2 regions of the Paraburkholderia sp. NPDC080076 genome follow, and region 1 is predicted to be linked to the other one. Evidence: riboswitches for the same ligand, from Rfam matches in the RefSeq annotation. Region 1 holds a riboswitch; the other holds the start of a gene.
The links. Region 1 has a riboswitch for glycine ahead of gcvT (glycine cleavage system aminomethyltransferase GcvT). Riboswitches for the same ligand answer to the same signal wherever they lie in the genome.
Positions count from the first base shown of each region.

Region 1 (4,941 bases):
TGAGCGCGCGGTAGTCGCGCACGTCGCCGTTCACGCCCGGGTATTGCAGCAGCACGCCGAACGCGTTCACATTCGCGGCTTCCGCAGCAGGGCCCACTTTCACTTCGATGCCGACCGGCGTGGCGCGCGTCTTCACCACTTCGATGGTTTGCGGCAGCACGTCGTCGGCCACGTAGAACACGTTCGACTTCGGCTTGCCGATGCGTTGCAGCAGCGTCATTGCTTCAGCGGCAGCGGTGGCTTCGTCGAGCAGCGACGCATTCGAGATCGCCAGACCCGTCAGGTCGACGATCATCTGCTGGAAGTTCAACAGCGCTTCCAGACGGCCTTGCGAGATTTCCGGCTGGTACGGCGTGTACGCGGTGTACCACGCCGGATTTTCCAGCACGTTGCGCAGAATCACCGTCGGCGTGTGCGCGTTGTAATAGCCCTGCCCGATGTACGAGCGGAACACCTGGTTCTTGTCCGCGAGTTCGCGCAGCGCGGCGAGCGCTTCCGCTTCGCTCTTCGGTTGCGCGAAGGGGCCGAGCGGCAGCGTTTCGGTGCGGCGGATCGTCTTCGGAATGACGGCGTCGATCAGCGCGGCGCGCGACGCGAAGCCGAGGGCTTCGAGCATCGCGTGCTGGTCGGCCGCGTCCGGGCCGATGTGCCGTTCGGCGAAGGCGTCATGCACTTCGAGCGCGGCGAGCGAGAGAGGAGTGCGGTTCATCAGACGATCCGGGTGTTCGAGCTTCATGGGTGTTCCTGGCGGTGCGGCTGTCCGTTCGAAAAGGACGCCGCACCTGTCGGGTTAAACGTAAAGGTGAATCAGGCGCCGATTGACTTGGTGTACGCGTCGGCGTCGATCAGACGGTCCTGCGTGGCGTCCGCAGCCGGCTTGATCTTGAAGAGCCAGCTTTCGTACGGCGTGCTGTTGACCGAATCAGGCGTGTCGGCCACGGCGGTGTTCGCTTCGATGATTTCGCCCGAAACCGGCGCGTAGATATCGGAAGCGGCTTTCACCGATTCGATCACGGCGACGGTGTCGCCTGCCGTGACGGTCTTGCCCAGTTCCTGGACTTCGAAGAAGACGATATCGCCGAGCGCTTCCTGCGCGTGGTCGGTAATGCCGACCGTCAGCGTGCCGTCCGCTTCGGTGCGGACCCATTCGTGCGATTCGGTGTATTTCAGATCGGCCGGGATGCTCATCGGATGCTCCTATGCGGTGTGATTCGGTAGTGACTTGAAAAAAGTGGACGAACGCGCCGGTTGCTTAAACCGCGAGCACTTTGCCATTGCGCACGAACGGCAGTTTTACCACGCTTGCAGGAACGTTTTTGTCACGAATCCGAACGTGCACGGTGTCGCCTGGCTGCACGCCCTTCGGCACGCGCGCGAAGGCGATCGATTCCTGCATGGTCGGGGAAAACGTGCCGCTGGTGATTTCGCCTTCGCCCTGCGGCGTGACGACTTTCTGATGAGCACGCAGCACGCCTGCCGCCTTGCCGTTTTCCTTCAGCAGGATCAGGCCGACGAACGCGGCCTGCGAACCGTCCGCTTCCAGCTTGCCTTTGCCGACGAAGTCGCGCGGCGAGGTGAGGTCGACGGTCCAGGCGAGGCCGGCGTCGAGCGGCGAGACGTTGTCGTCCATATCCTGGCCGTACAGATTCATGCCGGCTTCGAGGCGCAGCGTGTCGCGCGCGCCGAGACCGGCCGGGCGCACGCCTTGGGTTTGCAATGCGTTCCACAGCGCTTCGACGTGATCCGCCGGCACGATGATTTCGAAGCCGTCTTCGCCGGTGTAGCCGGTGCGGGCGACGGTCAATTCGCCGAACGGCGTGTTTTCGATGCGGGCGGCGTTGAAGGGCTTCAAGGCTTCCGTGGCGGCGCGCGCGGCCGGCACGGTTTGCCAGACTTTTTCGCGGGCGTTCGGGCCTTGCACGGCGACGATCGCGTAGTCGCGGCGCGGCGTGACGGTCAGGCCGAAGCCGCCTTCGGCGTTGAGCTGGCCGAACCAGGCGATGTCTTTATCAGCGGTGCCAGCGTTCACGACCACGCGGAAGTGATCTTCGCCGAAGTAATAGACGATCAGATCGTCGATCACGCCGCCATTCGGGTTCAGCAGGCAGGAGTACAGTGCGCGGCCGGGCGTTTGCAGTTTGGCGACATTGTTCGCCAGCGCGTATTCGAAGAAGGCGCGCACGCGCTCGCCGGTGAAATCGACGACGCACATGTGCGAGACGTCGAACATGCCGGCGTCGGTGCGCACGGCGCGGTGTTCGTCGATTTGCGAGCCGTAATTGACAGGCATGTCCCAGCCGCCGAAATCGACCATGCGGGCATTGAGCGCACGGTGGGTGGCGTGGAGCGGGGTGTGTTTGAGTTCGGTCATAGGGCCTCGGGCATCTCGCGAAACAAAAAAGGCCATGCGGCGCTACGCCTCGCGGCCTTCTGGCTGCGAGCGTGGTCCTGCATGACCCCTCTGTCCTCGATACCTGAGAGATTGCGCCACCGTGATCACGTTGACGTGCCACGGTGAAACGCGCGCCCCTTCGGTGGGCAGCTTGCCAGAATCTGCTCGATAAACGATGCAGATGGCTACTGCCGCTCTCCAGAGTGCGAAAAACGAGTGCCTCGATGTTGCCTGGACGCGGGTTTTTCGACGCGGTCGGTCCTTTTGCCTGAGAGTTTGCGGGTGTGCCCCTTCGGCGGCGCGGCCTGCGATTTTCAGCGGCCAGCGCGCTCTCCCGACGCGTGCGGCGAATGTACGCGAGGGCCGGGGGCTTGTCAAATAAAGGCCCGCGAGCGGCGCGGCGGTTGACGCACCGCTCTCGCGCCTGTCAAAAAAAGCGCGGGACGTGATGCCGCGCTCGTGCCGCTTTTGGTGCCTGACCTGACGCGTGGAGCGACTATTCGCCGATGGCGTGCGCCGCGTTGTCCAGTTCCTGATTCAGCACGCGCTGTTCGTCGCTGGAGAGGCCGCCGCCATGTTGCGCGGCCATGTCGTGCGCTTCCTGACGGATCACGTCGAGGCGATGGTGCAGCGCGCCGCCTTGGGGCGGCGGGTAATAGCCCTGATTCACGCGGTTGTCGATCCGGCGGCTGAGATTGTCGATGCGGCCGTCGACCTGACGCAGGCGCTGATCCGCGATCTGTTGCGGGTTGGGACGAGGCGCCGGCTGGGGTTGAGGCGCCACCACACAGGCGGCGAGGGAACTGAGCAAGGCGCACGCGGCGAGCGCGCGGATAGTACGGGGCATGAACTCTCCGGAAGTCATTGTCGTTGTGTGGTGCTACCCGGTAGCAACGGATGACTGCCGGGCCGCGCTGACCGGCAGCGCGGCCTTATTTGTAACGTTATGTTCCTTTCGGGCTTGTCAGGGTTTGGCCCGCGCGGCGTGGGCGGCGAGTGCTGTTTTAGGTACACAAGCCATTTCGACACGCAGGCCAAACCGTCAGCGAATCCGCTCAAACGGCAGCCGGACGCCTTCTTCCGAACTGCGGGCGGCAAGCTCGATAACCGTCATTACGTCGACGGCGTCCTGTGCGCTGACCGGGAATTTCACGCCGTGCTGGATGGCGTCGGCCACCGCGATGTAGAACCCGGTGTAGTCGCCATTGCGCGTCGGCAACTCGCGCTCGACCTCCTGATCACCTTCCTGCACGCGCAGCACACCGGCGGCATTGCCGGCGCCGAAACCCTCGTCGCCCGGCCGCAGGCCCGCCTTCAACTGATCTTCCTGCGTATCGAGACCGTATTTCATATAGCTGCCGCGCGTGCCGTGGATGGTGAAGCGCGGCGCGACCAGTGCCGTCAACGCGCTGGCGTGCAGCACCACTTCGAACTCACCGTAGCCGAGCTGGATATGCACGTAGTCGGGTGCGCCGGCGTCGTCGCGATGCGTGCGCACGGTGGCCGACACGGTTTGCGGGGCGCCGAACAGGGCCAGCGTCTGGTCGATCAGATGTGGCCCGAGGTCCAGCAGCAAGCCGCCGCCGCGCGACGCTTCCTCGCGCCAACGCTGCCGCACCTCAGGCCGGAAACGGTCGAAATGCGATTCGTATTGCGTGATCCGTCCCAATTCGCCGCTCGCGAGCAGGTCGCGCACGGTCAGAAAATCGCCGTCCCAGCGACGGTTGTGAAACGGTATGAAGAGTTTGCTCCGGGCGAGCGCGATGTTGGCCAGCGTGTGGGCGTCGGCGGCGTTCAGCGTGACCGGTTTGTCGACCACCACGTGCTTGCCTGCTTCCAGCGTGCGGCGCGCCAGGTCGAAGTGCGTATCGTTCGGCGTGGCGATCACGATGCAGTCGATTTCTTCGAGCGCCAGCAGCGCGTCGAGGTCGGCCACCACCTTCGTGTGCGGATAGTCGGCGAGCGCGCGCTCGGGTTGGCTCGTGGCAATGGCCGCGACGCTCGCGCGGCCGCAGTGCTCGATCACCGGCGCATGGAAGGTCGCGCCGGCGAAACCGTAACCCATCAATCCAATCTTCAGCGATGCGGACATGCTTGTCTTCCTGCAAAATCGGCGCGCCGCTTTGCCACCGCGGCGACGGCGCGCAACACCGCAATTGTGGCATGTCCTGAAGGTGGACCGGCAGCGTCGTCGGCTCGGCGCATGTTGATTGGATATTGCTTTTATGAGGCGGGCATCTGGTGCATGCATCCGTGTTAACATCGCTCCTCTCGCGCGAACCGCAGCGGGCCGGAACACCCTCGCACCGCGCAGGGCGCCCGTTCCAGCCGCCGGGGCCGCGCAGCATGCCCCCGGGCCTTCGGCCGGCAGTCGCCACGCCGCTACGCCCTCAACCGCCGCTTTCAACCGCATCACCCATCCACAGACGATGTCCGCAGGCCTGAACCCCGCTCAAAATGAAGCGGTCCGTTATCTTGACGGTCCGTGTCTCGTGCTCGCCGGCGCAGGCAGCGGCAAGACGCGTGTGATCACGCAGAAGATCGCGCAT
Region 1 is NZ_JBNNWQ010000002.1:922,676-927,616, forward strand. Features, by position in the region: gene gcvP (aminomethyl-transferring glycine dehydrogenase) at 1-736, opposite strand, end outside; gene gcvH (glycine cleavage system protein GcvH) at 808-1,188, opposite strand; gene gcvT (glycine cleavage system aminomethyltransferase GcvT) at 1,253-2,371, opposite strand; glycine riboswitch at 2,452-2,604, opposite strand; glycine riboswitch at 2,639-2,739, opposite strand; gene ACQKRQ_RS11460 (hypothetical protein) at 2,889-3,239, opposite strand; gene ACQKRQ_RS11465 (oxidoreductase) at 3,435-4,484, opposite strand; gene ACQKRQ_RS11470 (UvrD-helicase domain-containing protein) at 4,822-4,941, shown strand, end outside.

Region 2 (4,941 bases), on a different contig from region 1:
CGTCGATCAATCTGCTGATCACGTCGCTCGTGTGGCGTCAGGATCACAACGGCTTCACGCACCAGGACCCCGGCTTTCTGGATGTCGTCACGAACAAAAGCCCGGACGTGGTGCGTATTTATCTGCCGCCGGACGCGAACTGCCTGTTGAGCGTCGCCGATCATTGCCTGCGTTCGCGCGACTACGTCAACGTGATCGTCGCCGACAAGCAGCCGCACCTGCAGTATCTCGACATGGACTCGGCGGTCACGCATTGCACCAAGGGCATCGGCATCTGGGACTGGGCGTCAACGGATCAGGGCGTCGAGCCGGATGTGGTGATGGCCTGCGCGGGCGACATCGCGACCATGGAGGCGCTCGCCGCCGTGCAGATTCTGAAGGAGCAGTTCGCCGACCTGAAGATCCGCTTTGTCAACGTGGTCGATCTGTTCCGCCTGATGCCCGAGCACGCGCATCCGCACGGTTTGTCCAACCGCGATTTCGATTCGCTGTTCACCGCGACCAAGCCGGTGATTTTCAACTTCCACTCGTATGCGTCGCTGGTTCACAAGCTGACCTATAACCGCACGAATCACGACAACCTGCATGTGCACGGCTATCACGAGAAGGGCAACATCAACACGCCGCTCGAACTGGCGATCATCAACCAGGTCGACCGCTTTTCGCTGGCGATCGACGTGATCGACCGCGTGCCGAAGCTGCGCGGTGTCGGCGATCATGCGAAGGAATGGTTGCGTGGCCAGATCATCGAACATCTGGCTTATGCGCATTCCGAAGGCATCGATAAGGAAGAAATCCGCAACTGGACGTGGAAAGGCTGAGCGAGGCATGACCATGCACACTGAAAACAGCGCTGACGATCGAACGATTCTGGTGTTGAACAGCGGTTCGTCGTCGCTGAAGTTCGGGCTGTTCAGGCACGCGGGCGATGACGAATCCCTGTTGCTGGAAGGCAGTGCGGAAGGCATCGGGCGCGACGACGGCAGTTTGCGGATCAAGGCGCCCGACGGCCGCGTGCTGGTGCAGCAGGAGCGCGTGCTCGAATCGCAGATCGATGCGTTGCAAAAACTCGCGCAGGTGCTCACGGAGCAGCACCATGCGCGGCCTTCGGCGGTGGGGCATCGGGTGGTGCATGGCGGACCCCATCTGCGCGCGCATCAGCGCATTACCGCCGACGTGCGCCGTCAATTGCATGATGCCGTGCACTTCGCGCCGCTGCATATTCCGCCTGCGCTTGCGTTGATCGACGAGGCCGAGAAGATTTTCGACGACGCGCCGCATTTCGCCTGTTTCGACACCGCGTTTCACGCGACGCTGCCGCCGCGCGCGGCACACCTTGCGTTGCCGCGCCGCTACGCGGAAGCCGGTGTGATGCGCTACGGCTTTCACGGTCTCTCGTACGAATCGCTGGTGACGCGGCTCGGCGCGGACTTGCCGGCGCGCGCCGTGTTCGCGCATCTCGGCAACGGTTCGAGCGTCTGCGCGTTGCGCGACGGCCAATCGATCGACACGTCGATGGGTTTGACGCCGACCGGCGGCGTGCCGATGGGCACACGCAGCGGCGATCTCGACCCAGGCGTGCTGCTGTATCTGATGCGTGTGGAGAAGCTCGATGCCGGCGCATTGGAGACGCTGCTGAATCGCGAGAGCGGCCTCGCCGGTTACGCGGATGGCGAAAGCGATATGCAAGCTCTGGAAAAACGCGCAGCAGCGGGCGATGCCGATGCGTCACTCGCGCTCGATGCGTTCGCGACCGCCGTGCGCAAGACCATCGGCGGCTATGCGGCGTTGCTGGGCGGAATCGATTTGCTGGTGTTTACCGGCGGCATCGGCGAGCACAGCGGACAGATTCGCAGGCGCGTGTGCGACGGGCTGGCTTTCATGGGGCTAACAGACAGCGATCCGGCGGGCAAGGTGAGGGCGATTCACACCGAAGAGGAAAAGCAGATCGCGCGGCATTGCCGCACGCTGCTGCGGCAAACGCAGACGGGCTGACCTTTACTTTGCCTTGACGACGGTGTGATCCGACACGCCCGTTACGCCGAACAGGCGTGTCACGTCTTCGAGCGCCGCGGTGCGTTGCTGATCGCGTTGCAGTTCGCCGCGCAGCGTGATGCGGCCGCGCGAGACGTGGACTTTCACGGCGTGTTCGGGGACCGCGGCGTCCCAGGCGAGACGCCGGGTCGCCTCCGCGGCGATCTGCGCGTCGCTCAGGCGTGCGCTGCCTGCCTTGTGGTTCGCTGCACGGGTGTAGGGCATGGAGTTCTCCGCGGCACTGATGCGTATGGGGAGAACACTAGCAGAAGTGGCGAATTTTGCACTCGGCGGCGGCAGTGGTGACATCACGCTACCGCCGCCTGCAAAACCCTGCGTCAGCAAGCGCTACTGAATCGCGCCCGCCAACACCTGCGCCGTCGCGGCCGACAAGGTCCAGCCCAGATGTCCATGCCCGGTGTTGTAGAACACGCCGCGCCGTTTGCCGCGGCCCACCTTGGGCAACATGCTCGGCAGCATCGGCCGCAAGCCCGCCCACGGAATCACGCGCGAGGTCGACACCTCGGGGAAATAACGCCGCGTCCAGTCCACCAGCGGCGCGATCCGGTCCGAACGGATATCGCGGTTGAAGCCGTTGATCTCCGCCGTGCCGGCCACGCGAAAACGATCCACGCCGAGCCGGCTCGTGACGATCTTCGCGCTGTCGTCGAGCAGGCTCACCCACGGCGCGCGCTGCTGGCTGAGTTCGTCTTCGAGACAGACGGTGATCGAATAGCCTTTGACAGGGTAGATGTTCACGTGATCGCCCAGCATCGACGCGAAATCGCGGCTCTTCACGCCCGCGCACACGACGATCCGCTCGAACGCGAACCGCTGCGACTCGCCTTCGAGATCGACCGTCAGCGTAAAGCGGCCCTCGGCGGGCTGCTCGATCGACGTGATCTGCGCGTCGTAATGAAACTCGACGCCGTGCCGCACGCACGCCTGAGCGAGGCCGCGCGTGAACTTGTGAATATCGCCGGTCGAATCGGACGGTGTGAAAAAGCCGCCGTAAAAATCGCCGTGCAGCGTGGGCTCGATGCCATGCAGCTCGCTCGCCGTCACCGGATTGCGGTCGAGCCCGCCTTCGCGCAGCAGTTCGTTCACCTTGCTCGCGGCGTCGAATTCCTTGCGGGTCTTGTAGATGTGCAGAATGCCGCGCCGCTCCAGATCGAAGTCGATGCCTTCGGTCTCGGCGATCGAAAACAGATGTTCGCGCGCGGCAATCGCGAGCCGCACGGTTTCAACCGTGTTCGTCCGGTAGTGTGGAATCTCGCGCAGGAATTCGCCCATCCACGAGTACTTGTGCCAGGTGGGCGTGGGGTTGAGCAGCAAGGGGGCGTCGCGCGTGAGCATCCAGCGCAGGCCTTTCATGACGGTGGCCGCGCTGTTCCAGACTTCGGCATTGCTGGCGGATAACTGGCCGCCGTTGGCGAACGAAGTCTCCATCGCCGCATAGCGATGGCGCTCGAAGACGGTAACGTGGTGGCCGCGCTGAGCGAGGGCGTGAGCAGTCGTGACGCCGGTAATGCCGGCGCCGATAATGGCGATTCGTGACATGGCATGGTCCAGAGTAGTTGAGCATCACCGGTGTCGATTTCGTGTCGAAACCGGCGTCGATGCCCCATCTGTCCATGTACCTGAGAGTTTCTTCCCCGCGGCAGCCGGGCCCGATGCGAGCCGTGTGCGGGGAATCCCCTTCGGTGGGCGCACAGGGTAGTCCAGTGCGCCGCTCTCCAGATGTTCCTGCTGCGCGGTCCTTTTGCCTGAGAGTTTCCGGGGCGGTTGCTCCGTCGGCGTCGTCACGAACGTCTGACGATCTCTCCCGCGCTTGCATTGCAGAACGGCTCGACAATACCGTTCAAAAAATTTCACCGCAAGTCTTTCCTGCTATGCACTGCGCAAGCGGCGGTCTGAAACTGCTTGAGTGGAGATGAAGGCGGGGCATGCGTCGCTACGAATTTTCGGGCCCGTATGTCGCGCCGGAATGGCCGGCATCGGCTATATTTGGCGGCACCGCCCAACCTTCATTTGCAAAGGAGAATGACGTGCCCGCTTTCCCAACGCTGCTCGCCTTCGGTCTGGTCTCGCTCGGCATGGTGCTCACGCCGGGGCCGAACATGATCTATCTGATCTCGCGATCGCTCTGCCAGGGGCGGCGCGCGGGCCTCGTTTCGCTCGGTGGTGTCGCGCTCGGCTACGTGTTCTACATGTTCTGCGCCGCGTTCGGCATCACGGCGCTGCTGTTGACGGTGCCGTACGCGTACGACGCGTTGCGCTTCGGCGGCGCGCTCTATCTGCTGTATCTGGCGTGGCAGGCGGTCAAGCCGGGTGGCCGTTCGCCGTTCCAGGTCCGCGATCTGCCGCACGACAGCCGCCGCAAGCTGTTCACCATGGGCCTCGTCACCAATCTCGCGAATCCGAAGATCGCGGTGATGTATCTGTCGCTGCTGCCGCAATTCATTTCGCCGGGGCACGGCAGCGTGCTTGCGCAGTCCATTGCGCTTGGCTGCGTGCAGATCGTCATCAGCGTGACGGTGAATGCGCTGATCGCAAGCATGGCGGGTTCGATCGCCGTGTTTCTTGCCGGCCGTCCGGTGTGGCTGCTGGTGCAGCGCTGGCTGATGGGCACCGTGCTCGCCGGACTCGCGGTACGCATCGCGTTCGATTCGCGTCGTTGATTCGCTTGAGACGCGCTATCCGTTGCCTGGTCAGCCAGACCCGGCACCCGAGCCTCTGAACACCCAGCCGTTGAACAGCGCCCCGCAGAGCATCAACGCGCTGGTGATTAGGAACACCGCCTGCATGCCGAAATGCGCGCCGGCAAAGCCGCCCGCGAGCGGACCCGCCACCTGGCCCGCGTAATTCGCCGAAGTCGCATAACCGAGAATGTAGCCGGCCGAGCGG
Region 2 is NZ_JBNNWQ010000001.1:1,417,651-1,422,591, forward strand. Features, by position in the region: gene ACQKRQ_RS06355 (phosphoketolase family protein) at 1-821, shown strand, start outside; gene ACQKRQ_RS06360 (acetate/propionate family kinase) at 835-1,995, shown strand; gene ACQKRQ_RS06365 (BON domain-containing protein) at 1,999-2,259, opposite strand; gene ACQKRQ_RS06370 (D-amino acid dehydrogenase) at 2,383-3,594, opposite strand; glycine riboswitch at 3,779-3,872, opposite strand; gene ACQKRQ_RS06375 (LysE family translocator) at 4,083-4,715, shown strand; gene ACQKRQ_RS06380 (MFS transporter) at 4,746-4,941, opposite strand, start outside.
Region 2: linked by a shared signal. The riboswitch ahead of ACQKRQ_RS06370 (D-amino acid dehydrogenase) and the one ahead of gcvT (glycine cleavage system aminomethyltransferase GcvT) in region 1 are both predicted to bind glycine.